One region of the Gordonia sihwensis genome, then DNA from elsewhere that is predicted to be linked to it. Evidence: predicted binding sites of a transcription regulator. Region 1 holds the regulator's gene; the other holds the start of a gene.
What was found. Region 1 encodes LexA, which represses DNA repair genes until DNA is damaged. Its sites were predicted from a motif close to CGAACANNTGTTCG; they were not measured.
Positions count from the first base shown of each region.

Region 1 (14,657 bases):
GGCGCGCACGAGAACGTCGTCCGTGAGGGCGGGCAGGACCGCGAGGTCGTGTTCGAGGCCCTCAAGGCCGCGTCGATCGTGGCCGGCGTCGGCCAGGCGATCACCTCCGCCGAGGCACTCGCCGCCGCGGGAGTCTGACGGACTGCCGCCCGCACCACTGCGGGCCACATGCGGGCAGGCCCCGAGCGCGTGAACTTCACGTGCTCGGGGCCTGCCGTCATTTCAGGTGGGCAACCGCCGTCTGACGTCAGTCAGTCGGTCAGGCGGCGGCCACCTCCTCAGTCCTGAAATTCACCATTTCCCGGACCACCTCCTTCCCTGTTGACGAGCAGAACGCTACGCCGATGCCCGGAGCGGCCGCAACGGGTTTTCCGAGGCGACTTCGGGGTATCGATGTGGTGGCCGTCGATATCGGTGGCTACAGCTCCCGCACGGCTTTCGCCACCCGATCGGCGAGCTCCCCCACCTCGTCCGCGGTCATGATGAACGCCGGCGAGATCTGCAGTGCGCCCTGACCGGCCACCCGGCCGCTGACACCGTGCTCGCGCAGCTTCGTCACGGCGGCCGCTCCCTTCGACGGGTCGGCGAGCTGTACCGCCGTCACCGCTCCCAGACCGGTGCGGACCTCGCCGACCTGAGACAGCTCCGCGAGCGGCGCGAACGCCGCGGCGAGGTCGGACTCGAGACGGCTCGCCGTCTCGAGCAGTCCCTCGCGCTCGATGATGTCGAGGTTCACCAGTGCGGCCGCTGCCGCTGCGGCGTGGCCGCCGTAGGTGTATCCGTGGCGCCACCACGTGCCGCCGGCGAAGAACGGCGCCGCCACCCGCGGCGCCACCACCAATGCGCCCATCGGCACATACCCGCTGGTGAGTCCCTTGGCCGTGGTCATCATGTCGGGATCGAGACCGAATCGGGAGGAGGCGAACCACTCCCGGGCCCCGATACGGCCGAACCCGGTGACCACCTCGTCGGCGATGAACAGCACGTCGTGGTCGCGGCAGATCTCGCGGACTTCGCGCAGGTAGCCCTCCGGCGGCGGATACACTCCGCCCGCGCCCAGGATCGGCTCGGCGATGAAGGCCGCGATGCGCTCGGCTCCGATCCGCTCGATCAGCCCCAGGAGACTCTTCGCGTCATCCCACGCGACGGTCTCGGTGTCGGACATCAACTCGCCGTAGCCCTCGCCGTTGGCGTCTATGCCCGCGAGCGAAGTGCCCGCGACGTGCATCCCGTGATACGCCCGGCTGCGTCCGACGACGATCGTCTTGTCGGGCGCGCCCTGCTCGACCCAGTACCGGCGCGCCAGTTTGACCGCCGACTCGACCGAATCACTGCCGCCAGAGGTGAACAGCACCTTCGAACCCGGTACCGGCGCGATCGCGGCGATGCGCTCGGCGAGTTCGACGGTGATCTCCGACGCCACGTCGCCGAAGTTCGAGTAGTGCGCGAGCGTCGACAGCTGCCGCGCCACCGCGTCGGCCACCTCGGTGCGACCGTGACCGATGTTGGCGAACCACAGACCCGCGGTGGCGTCGATGTATTCCCTGCCGCTGTCGTCGTAGACACGCGTCCCGCGTCCGCGCGTCACGATGAACGGTCCGTCCGCGGTCACCGCACCCATGTCTGCAAAGCCGTGCCAGAGAGAACCCATGCCTTGAATATGGCACTTCACCCCGGGTTGCGCTCACCTCTCAGCCGGACTCCGCGAGCCGGGCGAGACGGTCGATCGACGACGCCAGCCGTTCGCTCGTCGTCGCCCTGGCGCGGGCTTCGCGCTTGGGGTCGTGCAGTTCCGTCCAGTCGTACGTGTGCACCACACGGGTTCCGTCGGCGTGCTCGAAGAGTTCCCAACGCCAGAGGTGGCCGGGCGGATTCTTCCCCACCTCCGACGGCAGCCACGCGATGAGACGTCCCTCGTCGAATTCGACGACGTGATTCGCGCGCACCGCACCGGGTTTGGTGAGCCGCATGGTGAAGACGTCGCCGACGCGGCGCACCCGCCGGCCTGGCTCGGCCGCGGTGAGGTTGTCGTTGCCGTCCCACTCGGGCTGACGGGCGGGGTCCGCGATGAGCTCGAAGATCCGGCTGCGCGGTGCGGCGACGATCCGCTCGGCGGAGACGACGCGTGCGGAGGACTCTGTTCCGGGTGTCATCACCGCATTGTGGCCCACCGTAGAATCGATGTCATCATGCCTTCCGCGATCCCGTCTCCGGACCTGTCCGCCCTGACGATCTCCTATCCGCCGGAACTCCCGGTCAGCGCCTGCCGCGACGAGATCGCCGAGGCGGTCTCCGCACACCAGGTGGTCGTGATCGCGGGCGAGACCGGTTCGGGCAAGACGACCCAGTTGCCGAAGATCTGCCTCGAACTCGGCCGCACCTCGATCGGTCATACGCAGCCTCGGCGGATCGCGGCGACGTCGGTGGCCCGGCGGATCGCCGACGAGTTGGGCACCGAGATCGGCGGGACCGTCGGGTATCAGGTGCGCTTCTCCGACAAGGTCGGCAAAGACACCCGCATCAAGGTGATGACCGACGGCATCCTGCTGCGCGAGATCGGCCGGGATCCGCGGCTGTCCGGTTACGACACGATCATCATCGACGAGGCGCACGAGCGCAGCCTCAACATCGACTTCCTGCTCGGCTATCTCAAGCAGTTGCTGCCGACCAGACCGGATCTCAAGCTCATCATCACCTCGGCGACCATCGAGCCCGACCGCTTCGCCCGGCATTTCGCCACCACCGCGGACACGGTGCCGATCTTGGAGGTCTCGGGGCGGACGTACCCGGTCGAGATCCGGTATCGGCCGCGCGAGAGCGACGACTCCGACCATGACGACCTCGATCAGATCGCGGCGATCGACGCGGCGGTCGGCGAGCTGTGGTCGCACGCCCCGGGCGACATCCTGGTGTTCCTGCCGACCGAGCGCGACATCCGGGACACGGCCGATGCCCTCCGCCGACGCAGCGAGGCCGAGATCGTTCCGCTGTTCGCCCGGCTGTCGGTCGGTGAGCAGCAACGGGTGTTCGCCCCGTCCAACGGTCGGCGGATCGTGCTGGCCACGAATGTCGCCGAGACGTCATTGACCGTTCCCGGCATCCGGTACGTGATCGATGCGGGTACGGCGCGCATCTCCCGCTATTCGACCCGCACCAAGGTGACTCGTCTTCCCGTGGAACGGGTCTCACAGGCCAGCGCCCGTCAGCGCGCGGGTCGCTGCGGCCGGGTGGCGCCGGGCATCTGCATCCGCCTGTACTCGGAGGACGATTTCGACGCTCGTCCGGAGTACACCGACCCGGAGATCCTGCGGAGCAATCTCGCCGCCGTCATCCTGTCGATGCTGTCGCTGCGGCTGGGCGACATCAACGATTTCCCGTTCGTGCAGGCGCCCGACCCGCGAGCGGTCCGCGACGGCATGGCACAGCTGTCCGAACTGGGAGCGGTCACCGGCACCGATTCCGCGTCCGCGCGGCTGACCAAGATCGGCAAGCAGCTCGCGCGGCTGCCCGTCGACCCGAGGTTGGGCCGGATGCTGGTTGCCGGACACGACAACGGCTGCCTCGATCACCTGCTCGTCATCACTGCGGCGCTGGCCCTGCCCGACGTTCGGGAGTTCCCCAGCGACAAGCGGGAGGCCGCCACCGCCGCCCATCGCCGGCACGCGGTGCCTGGGTCGGAGTTCCTCGGGCACCTCAAGCTCTGGGAGTATCTGACGGCCAGGCGCGCGGAACTCTCAAGCAGCCAGTTCCGCAAGATGTGCGAGCGAGAGTTCCTGCACTTCCTGCGGATCCGCGAATGGATCGATCTGAACCGGCAGCTGCGGCGCACCGTCAGCGACCTCAAGTGGCAGATCCCGGACACCGAGGTGGACCCGGCAGCCGTTCATCGCAGCGTGCTCTCCGGCCTGCTGACCAACATCGGTGCGCGGCAAGGCGACTCACGCGACTATCTGGGCACCCGAGGCACGAAGTTCGCGATCTTCCCCGGATCCTTCCTCGCGAACAAACCGCCCGCCTTCGTCGTGGCCGCCGAACTCGTCGAGACCTCGCGCCTGTTCGCACACACCGTGGCCTCGATCGATCCGGCCTGGGTCGAGGAGTTGGCCGGCGACCTGGTGACGCGCACCTACTCCGAGCCGCACTGGTCCACCCGCCGCGGCGCGGTGATGGCGTACGAGAAGGTCAGCCTGTACGGAGTTCCCCTGGTGGCACAGCGCCGCGTGAACTACGGGTCGATCGACCCGAAGACCTCGCGCGAGATCTTCATCCAGGAGGCACTGGTCGCCGGACGCTGGCGTAACCGTCATGCGTTCTTCGCCCACAACGCCGAGTTGCTCCGCGACGCGTCCGAGACCGAACATCGCGCGCGGCGTAGGGACCTGCGCATCTCCGACGACGAGCTCTTCGAGTTCTACGCGGCGCGCATACCGTCCACCGTGGTGTCGACACGGCATTTCGACTCGTGGTGGAAGAAGGCGGGCCGCACCGATCCGGCGCTGCTCAACCTCCGGCCCGAGGACTTGCTCGGAGACGACGTCCCCACGGCCGCCGACTATCCGGCCGCCTGGCAGCAGGGCGAGACCCGCCTGGAGCTCCGCTACCACTTCGAGCCCGGCGCACCCGATGACGGCGTGACCGCGATCATCCCCGAGCCGCTCCTGGCACATGTGCGAGACACCGGATTCGACTGGCTCGTACCCGGGATGCGCGCCGAACTCGCGACGCAGCTGATCAAGTCGTTGCCCAAGGGTCTGCGCAAGTCCATGTCCCCGGCGTCCCGGTACGCCGAACTCGCTCTCAGCCGACTCTCGGTGCGCAGCGAGCCACTGCTCACCGGCCTGGCTCGCGAGCTGTCGTCGATCAGCGGGGTCACCCTGGCTCCGCGCGATTTCAATCCGTCGGCACTCCCCCCGCATCTGCGGATGCACTTCGCAGTCACCGGCACAGACGGCGCGATCATCGCCCGCGGCGACCGGCTCGCCGCGCTTCGCACCGACCTGTCTGCCGACGCCGACCGCGACCGCCGTGCGCCCCTGCACCGCGAATGGACCGCCGACGGTCTGGGCACCCTCGCCGACTCCGAGACGGCGACCGTTGCGGGACAGACGATCACCCGCTATCCCACGCTCGCGACCGTGCCGGGACAGGGCGTACGCATCGCGAAGGCCGCCACCTCCACCGAGCGCGACGCCGGCATCGCCGCCGCCGCCGGAGAACTCCTGCGCCTCGCGATCGCGCCGCCCAGCCGCAAGCTGGCGTCGACTCTGCCGCCGCCGGCCAAGCTCGCGCTGAGCCAGAGCCCGTATCCGGACGTGGACGCGTTGCTGGCCGACTGCACGGCACGGGCGGTCACCGACACCCTGGCACGGGAGCCGGAGTTGGCCGCGCTGCGCAGTCCCGGTGACTTCGGCGCGCTCTCGGCGCGGCTGGGGCCGGTGATCCGGTCGCGCGCACCCGAGTACTTCGACGCCGCCGTCGCGGCGCTCGCCGAATACTCCCCGGTGCGCCGGGCCGTCGACGCCCGGTCCGGGACTCTCGCCGCCGACGACGTCTCCGATCAGGTCAACGATCTGATCTTCGACGGCTTCGTCGGCGCGACGGCATTGGAGCATCTGCGCTCGCTGCCGCGCTATCTCACCGCCGCACGGCTGCGCCTCGAGTCCCTCAACACCGCCGCCGGCCGGGACAACGAGGCGATGGGCGCCATCGACAGGGTGGTGGCAGTCTGGAATAGGCGCCTCGCCCAGCTTCCGGCCGCACGCCACGAGGCGCTGAACGAGTTGGTGCAGTGGCGCCTGGAGGAACTCCGCGTGAGCCTGTTCGCTCAGCAGCTCGGCACCAACGGTCCAGTCTCCGAGCAGCGGATAATCAAGGCGATCGACAAGTTCAGCTGACTGCTCGGGGCGGTGGCTGACTGCTCGGACCGGCGGCGCCGGTGCCGTGAGTGTCAGTGACGGTCGCGGCGCAGCGAATCGATCTCGCGCTGGAAGTCGTCGGCCGACTCGAACGACCGGTAGACCGAGGCGAACCGCAGATAGGCCACCTCGTCGAGGTCGCGCAGCGGACCGAGGATCGCGAGACCGACCTCATTGCTCGGTATCTCGGCCGAACCCGACGAGCGCACGGTGTCCTCCACCTGCACCGCTAGCTTCGCCAGTGCGTCCTCGTCCACCTGACGGCCCTGGCAGGCGCGGCGCACGCCCTGCATCACCTTCTCGCGACTGAAGGGCTCGGAGATGCCGTTGCGCTTCACCACGGACAGCACAGCCGTCTCGACCGTGCTGAACCGCCGCCCGCATTCATTGCACGACCTGCGGCGACGGATCACCTGGCCGTCGTCGGCGACTCGGGAGTCGACGACACGGGTGTCGTCGTTCTTGCAGAACGGGCAGCGCATGCCATGACAATACCCGCCCGCCTCAGCCGTACTGCGGGGCGATAAGCGCTTGTCCGACATGCAGTCCCGATGTCTCGAGGCCGTTCAGGTCGCGCAGCTGGGCGATGACGCCGGCGGACGGCAACTCCGGAGCGATCCGCTCAGCGAGCGCGGTGAGCGACTCCCCCGACCGGACGTACACCACGTGCGTCGCCGCCGGCGACTCCGGCGTCGCCGCATCCTGGTAGCCCGCTCCGACGAGGGCGAGCAGCCACACCATGCCGGCGAGGGTGCCGCCGACCACCGCGGCCCCGGCCCACCGGCGCCTGCGGTACACCGCGGGCGACAGCGCGGTCCGGCCGGCCGGCGGCGCATCGAACATCACTCGCCGGTCCGCGACCGGGCGACGCCGCTCGGGGCGGCCGGTCGGGAAGCACGTTCCGCTCGAGTCGCCTCGCCCCGCTCCGCGTACTCCCCGATCACGGACCAGCGAGCCACGGACCAGCGGGATGTCGCAGGTCATCGCCGACGCGGTGGAGTGCGCAGCAGTGGAGTGCGCAGCGGTGGAGTGCGCAGCGGTGGAGCGCACAGCGGTGGCGCGTCCGGTCGGGGCGGGTGCCGTCCTCGTGCTCATGACTCGTCTCCAATCGATCGCGTGTTCGAAGCACTCTTGTTCGATAGTTAACACGAGGGGTCCGACAAACGCCGACACGCGTCGAACAATTGTTTGAGTTTTGTGACCTACTCAACTAGCCTTTGGACCATCGATCGAACACAGCTGACGAAAGGCCCGACCGTGACCGACACGCCCGATCCGATGCTCTCCACCGCGACGCTCGAGGCCTCATTGACCCAGCGTCAGCGCGAGGTGCTCGAGGTCATCCGTCAGTCGGTCCGCGAGCGCGGCTACCCGCCGAGCATCCGTGAGATCGGCGAGGCCGTCGGACTCACCTCCACGTCGTCGGTGGCCCATCAGCTCCGCACGCTCGAGCGCCGCGGCCTTCTCAAGCGCGATCCGCACCGTCCGCGTGCGGTGAACGTTCGGGACGATCAGCGGACACCGCCCTCGGGCGGTGCCGAGGCCGACGGAGAGTCACTCCCCACGCCGACCTTCGTTCCGGTGCTCGGCCGGATCGCCGCCGGCGGACCGATTCTCGCCGAACAGGCCGTGGAGGAGGTCTTCCCGATGCCGCGCGAACTGGTCGGCGACGGTTCCCTGTTCATGCTTCGCGTGGTCGGCGAATCGATGATCGACGCGGCGATCTGCGACGGCGACTGGGTGGTCGTGCGCCAGCAGAACGTGGCGGAGAACGGTGACATCGTCGCCGCGATGATCGACGGCGAAGCCACCGTGAAGACCTTCAAGCGCACCGACGGTCACGTCTGGCTCATGCCGCACAACGAGCATTTCGAGCCCATCCCCGGCGACGACGCCGCCATCCTCGGCAAGGTCGTCACGGTGATGCGCCGTATCTGAGGCGCCCGGCCGGCCTCAGCGGGACATCACACCTCGCCGGCCAGAACCGCGCGAACCGCCTCGCGCGCCTGTGACGGACTCGTCGCGGCGATCGCGGCGGACGCCGCATCGCGGCACTGATCCATGGTGACGGTACCCAGCTTCAGTCCCACCGCGGCCGACGCCGCAGGCGCGGACGACAACGACGTCACACCCATCCCGACCAGCACACATGCCAGCAACGGATCGGCAGCCGCCTCGCCGCATACGCCCACGGGCTTGCCCTGGTCCCGACCGGCGTCCCCGACCCGCTGTATCAGCGCGAGTACCGCCGGCTGCCACGGGTCGGTGAGCGCCGCCAGCTCCGGCGACATCCGGTCCGCCGCCATCGTGTACTGGGTCAGGTCGTTGGTGCCGATCGAGACGAAGTCCACTTCGGCGAGGATCGCGTCGGCGAGGATCGCCGCCGACGGCACCTCGATCATCACCCCCGGCACCAGACCGCGTTCCCGAACCCGCGCGGCGAATTCGCGCGCCTCGTCGACCGTGGCGATCATCGGTGCCATCACCCACGGCGTCGCACGGCCGTCGTCGCGCGCCGCCTCCGCCAGCGCATCGAGCTGGTTGTTGCGGATGTCCGGATACGTCTGCACGATGCGGTTGCCGCGGACTCCCATCGCCGGATTCGGCTCGTCGGAGTGGGCGACGAACTTCAGTGGCTTGTCCGAGCCCGCGTCGAGGGTGCGGATCACCACCTTGCGCCCGGGAAAGGCGTCGATCACCTCCCGGTAGAGCTCTACCTGCTGGGCGACGGTGGGCTCGGCCGCGCGGTCCAGGAAGGCCAGTTCGGTTCGGAACAGTCCGACGCCCTCCACCGGCGCCTGCGCCGCCGACCGAGCGGACACGCCGTCGGCCACGTTGGCCAGGATCGCGACCGCGTGCCCGTCCGCCGTGCGGCCCGGCCCGCGCCAGGCCGCCGTCTCGGCCGCCCGCGTCGCCGCGGCCGTCACGGCGTCCGAGATGAGTCCGGCGTCCGGGGCGGCCCCCACCGTTCCCGCGTCCCCGTCCACGTAGCCCATGGCTCCGGAGGGGATCTCATCGAGTTCAGCGGCGGCGACCACGCACGGAATACCGAGTTGGCGAGCAATGATCGCCGTGTGGCTGCTGGGGCCGCCGAGCCGCATGCCCAGCCCGATGACGCGTGCCGGGTCCAGACCCGCGGTGTCGGCGGGCGCGAGGTCGTCGGCGAGCAGAATCGACGGTACGTCCGGCACGGGGATGCCCGGCTCCGAGAGCCCGAGGAGTTCGGCGACGACGCGGTCTCGGACGTCCAACAGATCGGTGACCCGTTCAGCCATGAGGCCGCCGAGCTTGGTGAACATCTCCACGAACTGCTCGGTGGCCGCGATCGCGGCGAGCGGCGCTCGAACGCCCTGCGCAATCGACTTGCCCGCGGCCGTCGCCCACCCGCGATCGCGCGCGAGACCGGCCGTGGCAGTCAGGACCTCGGCCGCGACGCCGGTGCTGTGGGAGGCCCGGTCGGCCAGCCGGTCGGCCACCACTCCGGCGGCGGCGGTGAAACGCTCCATCTCTGCGTCGCGGAGCTCCTCCGGAACGGGAGAGTCGTCGATGGCGTCGAAGCCGGGTCGCGGTGCGGGTCTGATGATCGGTCCGTACGCGAGGCCACCGACCACCGGAGTACCGGAGACGATGACGTCGGCGCGGAACGGGTTCTCGGCAGGCACGGGAGAAGTCACCTCGGTCATGTGAGAAAGATTACAGAAAGTCCTTGACGTGTCAACACGTACCCATGTAAACAAAGATGTGTAACCAACCAAATCAACACAGATCCACATCTTTGCACGATCCCCATCGTTGCATGAGATCGGACAGTCGGGAGAGCAGATGTACGCGGAGGAACGCCAGTCGGCGATCGCGAACGAGGTCCGCCTGCGCGGCCGCGTCTCCGTAGCCGATCTCGCCGCGCGCTTCTCCGTGACCGGCGAGACCGTGCGCCGCGACCTGGCTATTCTCGCTCGCAGCGGCCATCTGGTGCGCGTCCACGGCGGAGCCGTACGCCTCGACGTCGCCGCAGTGGTCGACGAACCTGATCTGGTGGTTCGGGAGGAGACCCACCGAGGCGAGAAGAGCGCCATCGGTGCCGCTGCGCTGGCATTCCTGCCCGCCGACGGCGGTTCCATCGTGATCGACGCCGGGACCACCACTCTGCAGTTGGCTCTGTCCATCCCCGCCGACGCCCGCTTGACCTGCGTCACCAACAGCGTGCAGATCGCCGAGGTGGTGGCGGAGTTGCCCGGCTCCGGGGTGCTGCTGACCGGCGGCAGACTCCGGCCCAAGACCGGTGCCTCCGTCGGCGCCGACGCGATCGAGCGACTCTCGCGCATCCGTGCGTCGGTCGGCTTCCTCGGCACCAACGGTCTGTCGCTCGAGCACGGTCTGTCGACACCCGACGCCGACGAGGCCGCCACCAAACGCGCCATGATCGCGGCCTGCACGACGACGGTGGTCCTCGCCGACTCGTCCAAGATCAACCGGGAGGAACTGATGAGCTTCGGAACCCTGGAGGACGTCGATGTCCTCGTGACCGACGCCGGGATCGACTCGGCCTTCGCCGACGAACTGCGCGCCCACGAGATCGAGGTGGTGATCGCATGATCGTCACCGTCACCGCCAATCCGAGCACCGACCGTACGATCGAGCTCGCCGGACCGCTCCGGAGGGGCGAGGTGCACCGTGCGGCCCGCGTCGTCGACCAACCGGGCGGCAAGGGAATCAACGTCGCACGGGTGGTGCGGGCCGCCGGCCTTCCCACACTGGCCGTCCTGCCCGCCCGCGCCGACGACCCGTTCATCGACAGCCTGCGCGCCGTGGCCCTTCCGCACCAGGCGGTGTCGGCGGACGGGACGGTCCGGACCAACCTGACCGTCGCCGAACCGGACGGCACCACCACCAAGATCAACGACGCCGGAACGGCCGTCTCCGCCGAGGCCGCGGCCGCGCTGCGCACCACGATCCTGGCCCGTGCCGAGGGAGCGGACTGGCTCGCTCTGTGCGGCTCGCTGCCGCCCGGCCTCCCCGACGACTGGTACGCGCAGGTACTCGCCGCGACGGCGTCGCTGCACTGTCGGGTGGCCGTCGACACGTCCGGTGCACCCCTGGCCGCGGTGGCCGCCGCCCGTCCGGCACTGCTGAAGCCGAACTCCGATGAGCTCGCCGAACTCACCGGCGACGATCCGGCCGGCATGGAGAGGTCTGCGGCGCAGGGTGATCCCAGCGTCGCAGCGGCCGCCTCCCGAACACTCGCCGACCGGACCGGCGGGACGGTGCTGACCACGCTGGGCGCGGCCGGCGCTCTCCTGACCACCCCGGACGGCATATGGTTCGCCACCGCGCCGGCTGTCGCGGTCCGCAGCACCGTCGGCGCGGGCGACGCCTCACTCGCCGGTTATCTGATCGCGCACCTGCGCGGTGCCGACGAGGCCGGGCTCCTGCGCAGTGCCGTCGCTCACGGCTCGGCGGCCGCAGCACTGCCGGGCACCACGCCGCCCACTCCGGATCTGCTCGACGAAGCGGGTGTGTCCGTCTCCCGGCTGTCCTGATCCGTCCGCGAAGAACCCCGACACCCAGAATCTCCGAGTCCCCGAATCCCCGACCCCCAGAATCCCGACCCCCCCAGAATCACCGAGGGAGCCATCATGTCCCAACAGATCATCACGCCGGAGCTGGTCCTGCTCGACGGTGACGCCGGCGCTGATGCGGACAGTATCATCGCCGCGCTCGCCGGTCTGGTCGCAAACGCCGGCCGCTGCACCGACCCGGCCGAGCTCGCCGAGGCCGCTATGGCACGCGAACGCAAATCCGCGACCGGGCTTCCCGGAGGCATCGCGATCCCGCACGCACGCGTCGCCTCCGTCACCACCGCCACCCTCGCCATGGCACGCCTGACGCGAAAGGCAGAATTCGGTGCTCCGGACGGGCCCGCCGACATCGTCTTCCTGATCGCGGCACCGGAGGGAGCCGCCGGCGAGCACATGAAGGTGCTCAGTTCGCTGGCGCGCGCCCTCGTGCGGCCCGACTTCGTCGCCGCCCTGCGCGCGGCGCCCGACGCCGCCGCCGTCGTCGATCTGGTCAACGAGGCCGTCGAGGGCAAGCCGGCCCCTGCCCCGGCCGCAGCGACCCCCGCAGCGACCCCGGCAACTGAGACCCCGGCAACTGAGACCCCGACCACCGAATCCCCAGCGGCCGAGCCCGGGACCACTCGGATCGTCGCCGTCACCGCGTGCCCCACCGGGATCGCGCACACCTACATGGCCGCCGACGCCCTCAAGCTCGCCGCCGAACGCGCCGGCGTGGAGTTCGCGGTGGAGACCCAGGGGTCGACCGGTTCGACGCCCTTCGCCCCCGATGTGATCGCCGCCGCGGACGTGGTGGTCTTCGCGACGGATGTGGGCGTCAAGGGCCGCGACCGGTTCGTCGGCAAGCCGGTGGTCGCCTCCGGCGTCAAACGCGCGATCAACGAACCCGATGCGATGATCGCCGAGGCGGTCCGCACGGCGCGAGATCCCCGGGCCGCCACCGTCGCCGGGGATGCGAACGCCGGCGCGCAGGCGCCCGCGGCCTCCCGTGTGGGCATCGGAGGTCAGCTCAAGCAGGCTCTGCTGACCGGTGTCAGCTACATGATCCCGTTCGTCGCCGCGGGCGGTCTGCTGATGGCGCTCGGCTTCCTGCTGGCCGGCTACGAGATCGGCAGTTCGACGGTGCAGGAGGGCACCTCGGACGGACTGTACTACGCACTGCACTACAGTCTCTGGGATCTGCCGCCGGGCGGGCTCATGCAGTATCTCGGCGGAGTGAGTTTCGCGATCGGCAATCTGGCGATCGGGCTCATGGTGGCGGTCCTGGCCGGCTACATCGCCTACGCGATCGCCGACCGGCCCGGTCTCGCTCCCGGATTCACCGCGGGTCTGATCGCCGTCGCCGTGAACGCCGGCTTCATCGGCGGTCTCGTCGGTGGTCTGCTGGCCGGCGTCGTCGCCCTCTGGCTCTCCCGGCTGCCGCTGCCCCAGTGGGCGCGCGGACTGCAACCGGTCGTCATCATTCCGCTGGTGGGCACGCTCGTCACCGGCTTCATCATGTTCGCTCTGCTGGCCCGTCCGCTGTCGTGGATCAACACCTCGCTCGAGGACTGGCTCAACTCGATGTCCGGCAGTTCCAAGGTGATCCTCGGCATCGTGATCGGCCTGATGATGTGCTTCGATCTGGGCGGACCGGTCAACAAGGCGGCGTACGCCTTCGGCGTCGCCGGCCTCGGACTCGCCGGCGCGGGCGTCGCACAGTGGGAGATCATGGCCGCGGTGATGGCCGCAGGCATGGTTCCGCCGCTGGCGATGGCGCTGGCGACCACCCTCCGACCGTCGACGTTCACCGAACCGGAGCGCGAGAACGGCAAGGCCGCCTGGCTGCTGGGCGCGTCGTTCATCTCCGAGGGCGCGATCCCGTTCGCCGCCGCCGATCCGTTCCGCGTGATCCCGTCCATGATGCTGGGCGGTGCGGTCACCGGAGCGCTGTCGATGGCGTTGAGCGTCCAGTGCCGGGCACCCCACGGGGGCGTGTTCGTCCTCTTCGCGATGAACGGCACGTGGTGGAAGTTCCTGATCGCTATCGTGGCGGGCGTGATCGTCTCCGCCGTCGCCGTCCTCGCCGCCAAGCAGTACCAGCCCAGCCGGGAGCGCACGCCGATCCCCGCCGAGGCCGCCTGAAACACCCGGGCCCGAGCACGCAGCTCGGGCCGTCACACCGAAAGAAAGGCACGTCCATGCCCAGCACCACCGTCACCGTCGGATCGGCCGTCGGTCTGCACGCTCGTCCCGCCGCCATCATCGCCGACGCGGCCACCGCTCTCGGCGTCCCGGTGACGCTCGCCGCCGGCGGTGATCCGGTCGACGCGGGCAGCGCGCTGATGATCATGACCCTCGGCGCGGAGAAGGGCGCCTCGGTCACCGTCGAAAGCGACGACCAGGCCGCGGTCGATCAGATCGCGGCACTGGTCGCCAAGGATCTCGACGCCGAGTAGCCGGGCGAGACCGTCAGGCGACGGTCAGATCGCTGTACTCGGCCGCGAGCGCAGAAGGCATCCGCACATGCAGGCGGGTGCCTTCGGCGTTGTGCTCCGTGTCGAGCACGTGCGCGTGCTGGTGGAGCCGGGAGATCACCTCTCCGCGGGCGAACGGCACCTGCAGGACGGCGTCCACATCGTCTCGCTGCAGGAAGTCGGTGATCGCGGCGAAGAGCCCGTCGAGCCCCTCACCGGTCCGGGCCGAGACGAACTGCGCATCCGGATACTCGGCCCGCAGCGCCGTCATGGTCACGCCGTCGACGGCGTCGATCTTGTTGACGACCAGCATCTCCGGCGGCGCGGGGCGGTCCTCTTCGGCGAGCACCTCCCCCAACACCTGGCGGACGGCCGAGATCTGGTTGGCCGGGAACGGGTCTGACCCGTCCACCACGTGGACGAGCAGATCGGCGTCGACGGCCTCCTCCAGTGTCGACCGGAACGCCTCGACCAGCTGGGTGGGCAGATGCCGGACGAAGCCGACGGTGTCGGTGAAGACCACCTCGTGCCCGTCGGCGAGCTGCGCGCGGCGGGTGGTCGGATCGAGCGTCGCGAACAGTGCGTCCTGCACGAGGACTCCCGAGCCGGTCATCGCGTTCACCAGGCTCGACTTGCCGGCATTGGTGTAGCCGACCACCGTCAGGGCCGGTACACCGCCCCGGCGGCGCGCCGCGCGCTTCACCGTCCGAGCC
Region 1 is NZ_CP121248.1:1,672,578-1,687,234, reverse strand. Features, by position in the region: gene ahpD (alkylhydroperoxidase, AhpD family) at 1-138, shown strand, start outside; gene P5P27_RS08145 (aminotransferase family protein) at 419-1,651, opposite strand; gene P5P27_RS08140 (SRPBCC family protein) at 1,692-2,153, opposite strand; gene hrpA (ATP-dependent RNA helicase HrpA) at 2,190-5,894, shown strand; gene nrdR (transcriptional regulator NrdR) at 5,948-6,397, opposite strand; gene P5P27_RS08125 (LysM peptidoglycan-binding domain-containing protein) at 6,420-7,010, opposite strand; gene lexA (transcriptional repressor LexA) at 7,194-7,853, shown strand; gene P5P27_RS08115 (putative PEP-binding protein) at 7,880-9,598, opposite strand; gene P5P27_RS08110 (DeoR/GlpR family DNA-binding transcription regulator) at 9,738-10,508, shown strand; gene P5P27_RS08105 (1-phosphofructokinase family hexose kinase) at 10,505-11,452, shown strand; gene P5P27_RS08100 (PTS fructose transporter subunit IIABC) at 11,549-13,612, shown strand; gene P5P27_RS08095 (HPr family phosphocarrier protein) at 13,669-13,926, shown strand; gene hflX (GTPase HflX) at 13,940-14,657, opposite strand, start outside.

Region 2 (5,840 bases), 130 kb from region 1:
GCAGAGCTTCTTGCGCCCACCGCTTGAATCCGCCATCTCGTTCGCCCGCCGCAACTCCGCGTTCTCACGCTCGAGCTGACGGATCCTCTCGATATCGGAGACCGTCTCCACGCCAGGGGTTTCGGCTTGGCCCTTCTCGACGCGGCGGACCCAGTTCCGCAGAGTCTCGGGGTGGATATCGAGTTGCTTGGCGATCCGCGCCAACGCACCCGGCGCGGTCGCAGGATCGCTACGGGCATCGATGGCCATCCGCGTGGCACGGTCCCGCAACTCCTTCGAGTACTTCGATGGGCGAGGCATGAAACAAGTGTCCCTTCCGGTCAAACCTGCCTCCATCAAACCCGGGACGATTCAATCGTCACTGACCTCATGCAACTGTTGCTGACCGAGGTGCTGCGTCTGCATCTGGACACGGCTCCCGCGGCCGGTCACGGCTGGTTGAGTCTGTGGCGATCGACCGGCTCCGCCGATGCCGCTGGACTCAGAACGGCGGCTCGCCGTCGGTGACCGTCGCGATTTCCCGCTGTCGGCGGTTGGCGGCGCGCCTCTGGGTGCGGTAGCGGTGCTTGGCCTGAGTGCGGGTCAGTCGCCGTTCCGGTTCATTCTCGGCGTGTCGGTTCTCCGGGCGCGTCGCGGGCGAGTCCGACATGCCGAACGACACGCCGTGCCGGCACTGAATGTGCCCGAGCTCGGGCAGCAGCCACAGGTTCATCGCCTGTCGGCGGACGGTCATCCCGTCCGGCGTGGTGACTTCGGTCCAGATGACGCCGTTGGCGTCGACGATCTGATCATCGACCCACCCTTCGGCGTGGGTTTTCACGCCATGATGGAAACGGCACTTCGGATTCAGATTGCACACGCACGTCGGCCCGCCGTTGCCCGGATCGCGGTGGTCGAATTCGACGACGTGATCGAGGTCGGACTTCCACGCCGGGCGGTCGCAGCCGGCGACGGTGCAGGTGCCGAACAGGGCGCGGACGGCTGTGTCGACCGCCGCCGAGGGGCGGTACCGACCGGCGTGTCGCATGCAGTCGGCGATCACCGTGTCCAGATCCAACTCGCGAATCACCGCGTCGGGACGACGCACCAACTCCCGGGCGTGGCGGGCGGAGATCGGACCGACGCCATCCTCGTACGCCGGTAGCTGCGACACGCCGTCGAGCGCCTCCTTGCGCACCACGACGTGAACCATCACCTGGGCGCGCCGCGCGTCGATCTGCGCGGGCGCCAACTCCGAGACGCAGTCGTCCCGCTCGCACAGGCAGGTGAACTGGCTCTGCTGCAGCAGTGCGGTAGCGGCGTCGGACCGGCGGGCCTGCTTGGTTCGCGGGTCGAACGGGCACACGCCGTCGGCGAGCGCGTTGATCGCCCCGAGGGAGATCGCCGCGTCCTCGGTGGAGCCGACGATCACCATCTCCGACACGCCGTCGGCGACCGGCGTCACCGACACCTTCTTGCTCGACGCGACCTGCTCACGAGTCAGGGTCGCGGCGTCCGGGTCGTGCTCGGCCACGATCGCGGCGACGGTCGACTCCACCCGGTTCGCCGACAGTCCACCCATTCCGGCCAGACGATGTGCGATCTCCGCATCAATGAAGGCGAGCAGGTCGCCGTCGTCGACCAACGCGGTCTGCTCCACGGCTCGAACGAACCACCCCGGAGTGAGAACCCCGTCGCGCATCAGTCGGCCGATCGACGGAATCCGCTCGAAACACGCGATCGCCCGATCGACGAACAACTCACCCGCGTACTGCCGGACCCCGGCCGCTGTCGCATACGAGGCCGCCATCTGGCACTGCGGATCAAACAACCGCGTGTACGCATCGACCGACGCGTCGGCCTCTAATTCCGCTTGCTTCGCCCGATACAGCGAGTACACCGCCTGATAGCGATGCCACATCACCAACCCCTGATAGCAGTCAGCCCGCGCTGCGAAGGTCAACAACGCGGCACGATCAGCCCGCGACACCGCAGCCGCATCCGAACCGGACCCGTCGGTCGAACCTGCCGGACATCCGATCCGGATCACGATCGACCCGTCGTCGACCACCACCGACGAGCCGGAATGCTCCCTCACCTGCATGTTCACGCCTCCCCTTCGAGTGCCTCGAACTTACATTCGATGATATCGGCAGGGTCTGACAAATCACTCGAACGGAACGAGGCGGATTCAGCGCACCGTTCTCGGCGACGCGCTCTCGTCGACGTCCTCAAGCCGATCCGCAGGGCGAGCCGGCCACCCGGTAGGTTGAACAGTCTTGGAACGCCGACGGCCGGGAAGGTCTGCGAGGCCGGCGGCGTTCGACCGGGGGAGGCGTGAACACCGAGACGTGAACACCGAGACGTGAACACCTCCACGAACGGCAGATGAAAGGCACGACGACATGACTGAACTGTGGGTCCAGCGGACCGGAACCCGGAGGTACACCGGGCAGAGCTCGCGCGGGGCGCAGGTCCTCATCGGCTCGGAGGACGTCGAGGGCGTCTTCACCCCGGGCGAACTCATGAAGATCGCACTCGCCGCGTGCACCGGGATGTCGTCGGACCGGCCGCTCTCGCGCCGACTGGGCGACGACTACGACGCCACCGTGCGGGTCTCGGGCGACGCCGACCGGGAGAACGAGCAGTACCCGCAGCTGGACGAGGTCCTGGAAGTGGACCTCTCCGAACTCGACCCGGAGGCCGCCGAGCGCCTGCTCGTGGTCGTCGAGCGCGCCATCGACAAGGTCTGCACGGTCGGCCGCACCCTGAAGGCGGGAACTCAGGTCTCGCTCACCATGGAGACCGAGTGATGCAGCGCCTCACCGCGTGGGTGCACGGGCGAGTCCAAGGCGTCGGATTCCGCTGGTGGACCCGGTCGCGAGCGCTGGAACTCGGTCTGGTGGGATACGCCTCGAACCAGCCCGACGGTCGGGTGCTCGTGGTCGCCGAAGGTCCGCATGAATCGCTGACGGCACTGCTGGCCGCGCTGCGCTCGTCCGACACCCCCGGCCGAGTCGATCTGGTGGTGGAGTCCTTCGAGGCGGCACGCGGTGGTTTGACGGGCTTCGTCGAGCGCTGATCCGGGTAGGCTGTCAGGTCGTGCACTTGAAGAGCCTCACCCTGAAAGGGTTCAAATCGTTCGCGTCGTCGACGACGCTGCGGTTCGAGCCCGGCATCACGTGTGTGGTGGGGCCCAACGGGTCGGGCAAGTCGAATGTCGTCGACGCCCTGACCTGGGTGATGGGGGAGCAGGGGGCCAAGGCCCTGCGCGGCGGAAAGATGGCCGACGTCATTTTCGCCGGGACCTCCGGTCGCGCCCCGCTGGGCCGCGCGGAAGTGACCCTGACCATCGACAACTCGGACGGCGCGCTGCCGATCGAGTACTCCGAGGTGTCGGTGACGCGGCGCATGTTCCGCGACGGCGCGGGCGAGTACGAGATCAACGGCAATTCGTGCCGCCTGATGGACGTTCAGGAACTGCTGTCCGATTCGGGCATCGGCCGCGAGATGCACGTCATCCTGGGGCAGGGCCGGCTGGCGGCGATCCTGGAGGCCCGGCCGGAGGAACGGCGCGCGTTCATCGAGGAGGCCGCCGGGGTCCTCAAGCATCGTCGCCGCAAGGAGAAGGCGGTCCGCAAACTCGACGCGATGGCCGCCAACCTGGACCGTCTCACCGATCTGACGACGGAACTCCGCCGCCAGCTCAAGCCGCTCGGCCGGCAGGCCGAGGTGGCGCGGCGCGCGGCGACCGTCCAGGCCGACCTGCGCGACGCCCGCTTGCGGCTGGCCGCCGACGACCTCGTGAAGCGACGCGAGGAGATGGCGCAGCACAGCGCCGTGGAGGCCGACGTCCGGCGACAGCAGGACGAGGTGGCGGCCGCGCTGGACGCCGCCACGGAGGCGCTGTCGGCAGCACAGGAGCATCTGGCGCAGGTGGCGCCCGCGGCGAGTGAGGCCGGACGCGTCTTCTACCAACTCGGCGCACTGTCGGAGCGGGTCGGCGGCACGTTGCGGCTCGCCGGTGAACGCGCGGCGAACCTGGCCTCGCCGAGCGTCGCCAACTCCGGTCCCGATCCCGAGGAACTGGAACGGCAGGCCGAACGCGCTGCGATGACCGAGGCCGAGCACACCGAGGCGGTCGAGGAGGCCGCCGAGCGGCTGGAGTACGCGACCGCCGCGCTGCAGGCCGCCGAGCAGGTGGCCAACGAGGCCGAGCGCGCGCACCTGGCCGCGGTGCAGGCCGTCGCCGACCGCCGCGAGGGTCTGGCGCGGTTGGAGGGCGAGGCCGCGAACCTGCGAACCAAGGTGGAGTCGGTGGACGCCGAGACCGCCCGGCTGACGGCGTCGATCGAGGCGGCCGCCGAGCGGGCCGACACCGCGCAGGCGGCCCTCGATCAGGAGGTGGCGCGGGTCAGGATCCTCGAGGACGCCGAACGCGGCCTCGATGAGCACCACGAACGATGTGCGGCGGCGCTGGCCGAGGCCACTGCGACCGTCGAACGGCTCCGCCAGAGTGAGCGCGAGACCGCCAGATCGATCGCGTCGCTCAGCGCGCGGATCGAAGCGCTCTCGGTCGGTCTGGAACGCGGTGACGGCGGGGCCTGGCTGATCGAACGCGGAACCGAGGGCGTCCTCGTGCCGCTGTCGGAGCTGCTGACGGTGAAGCCGGGCTACGAAGCCGCCATGGCGGGAGCGCTGGGGCCGGCCGCCGATGCGATCACGACGGTCGACGCGCTCGCCGCGGTGCGGGCCCTGCGCGAACTGCGCAGCGGCGACGGCGGGCGAGCGGCCCTCATCGTCGGGGGACTGCCCGGCGTCGACCCCGACCGTCGGCCGTCGCTGCCCGACGGTGCGGTGTGGGCCCGTGACCTGGTCACCGCACCCGACGAGGTGGCGGGCGCGCTCGACGTGCTGCTCGCCGAGACGATCGTCGTCGACGATCCCGAGACCGGGCTGGACCTGGCCCGTGAGCTCGGAGTGGTCGGCGTCACGCGCGACGGCGACCGCATCTCCTCGGCCAGCGTGGAGGGCGGATCCGCACGACGTCCGTCGACCATCGAGGTGCAGTCCGCGATCGATACCGCGACACACGACCTCGCGGCCGCCGAGGAGACGGCACTGCGTCTGGAATCGGAGCTGGCCGCGGCCATCGCCGAACAGGAACGGGCGCGTGAGGACGCCGAGGGGGCGCTCGCTGCCCTCCACGAGTCCGACGCGAACCTCGGGGCGGCCTACGAGTCGCTCGGGCGTCTCGGTTCGGACATCCGTGCTGCACGGGATGAGGCCGACCGGCTCGTGCGGCAACGCAACTTCGTCGAACAGGGCCGCGCGGAGAATCTCGAGAAGCTCACCGAGGTGGAGGAGCGCCTGGCCCGCGCCGTCGACGGTGCAGCCGAAGAGCCGGTCGCCGACGGCGACAGAGCGATGCGCGATGCCGCCGCGGCGGAAGTCGCGTCCGCTCGGTCCGCCGAGGTCGAGACGCGTCTGACACTGCGGACCGCCGAGGAACGCCTGGCGTCGGTGCGCGGCAAGGCCGAGAGTCTGCGTCGCGCGGCGGCCAACGAGCGGGCCAATCGGGAGCGCCAGCGGCGCCAGGACGCTCTCCGCAAGTACGCGGCCGGCGTGGCGAGTGCGGTGGCCGACACCGGAGAACGACTCGCGGACGCGGTGGCCGCGGCCGTGACCGACGCGGCGCAGGCTCGCGACGAACTCGAAGCCATCCGTTCCCAGCGCACGGCCGAGGTGGACGCCCTGCGGGCGCAGGTGGACCAGCTCAGCACGGTGATGAACAAACTGCGCGACGCCGTGCACCGCGACGAACTCGCCAGAGCGCAGGCCGCCTTGCGCATCGAACAGCT
Region 2 is NZ_CP121248.1:1,543,027-1,548,866, forward strand. Features, by position in the region: gene P5P27_RS07455 (IS30 family transposase) at 1-27, shown strand, start outside; gene P5P27_RS07460 (transposase) at 1-300, opposite strand, end outside; gene P5P27_RS07465 (DUF222 domain-containing protein) at 482-2,089, opposite strand; gene P5P27_RS07470 (OsmC family protein) at 2,385-2,792, shown strand; gene P5P27_RS07475 (acylphosphatase) at 2,792-3,061, shown strand; gene smc (chromosome segregation protein SMC) at 3,082-5,840, shown strand, end outside.
Region 2: a site for LexA is predicted at 2,109-2,122, ahead of P5P27_RS07465 (DUF222 domain-containing protein). Genes of this name have one in related genera too.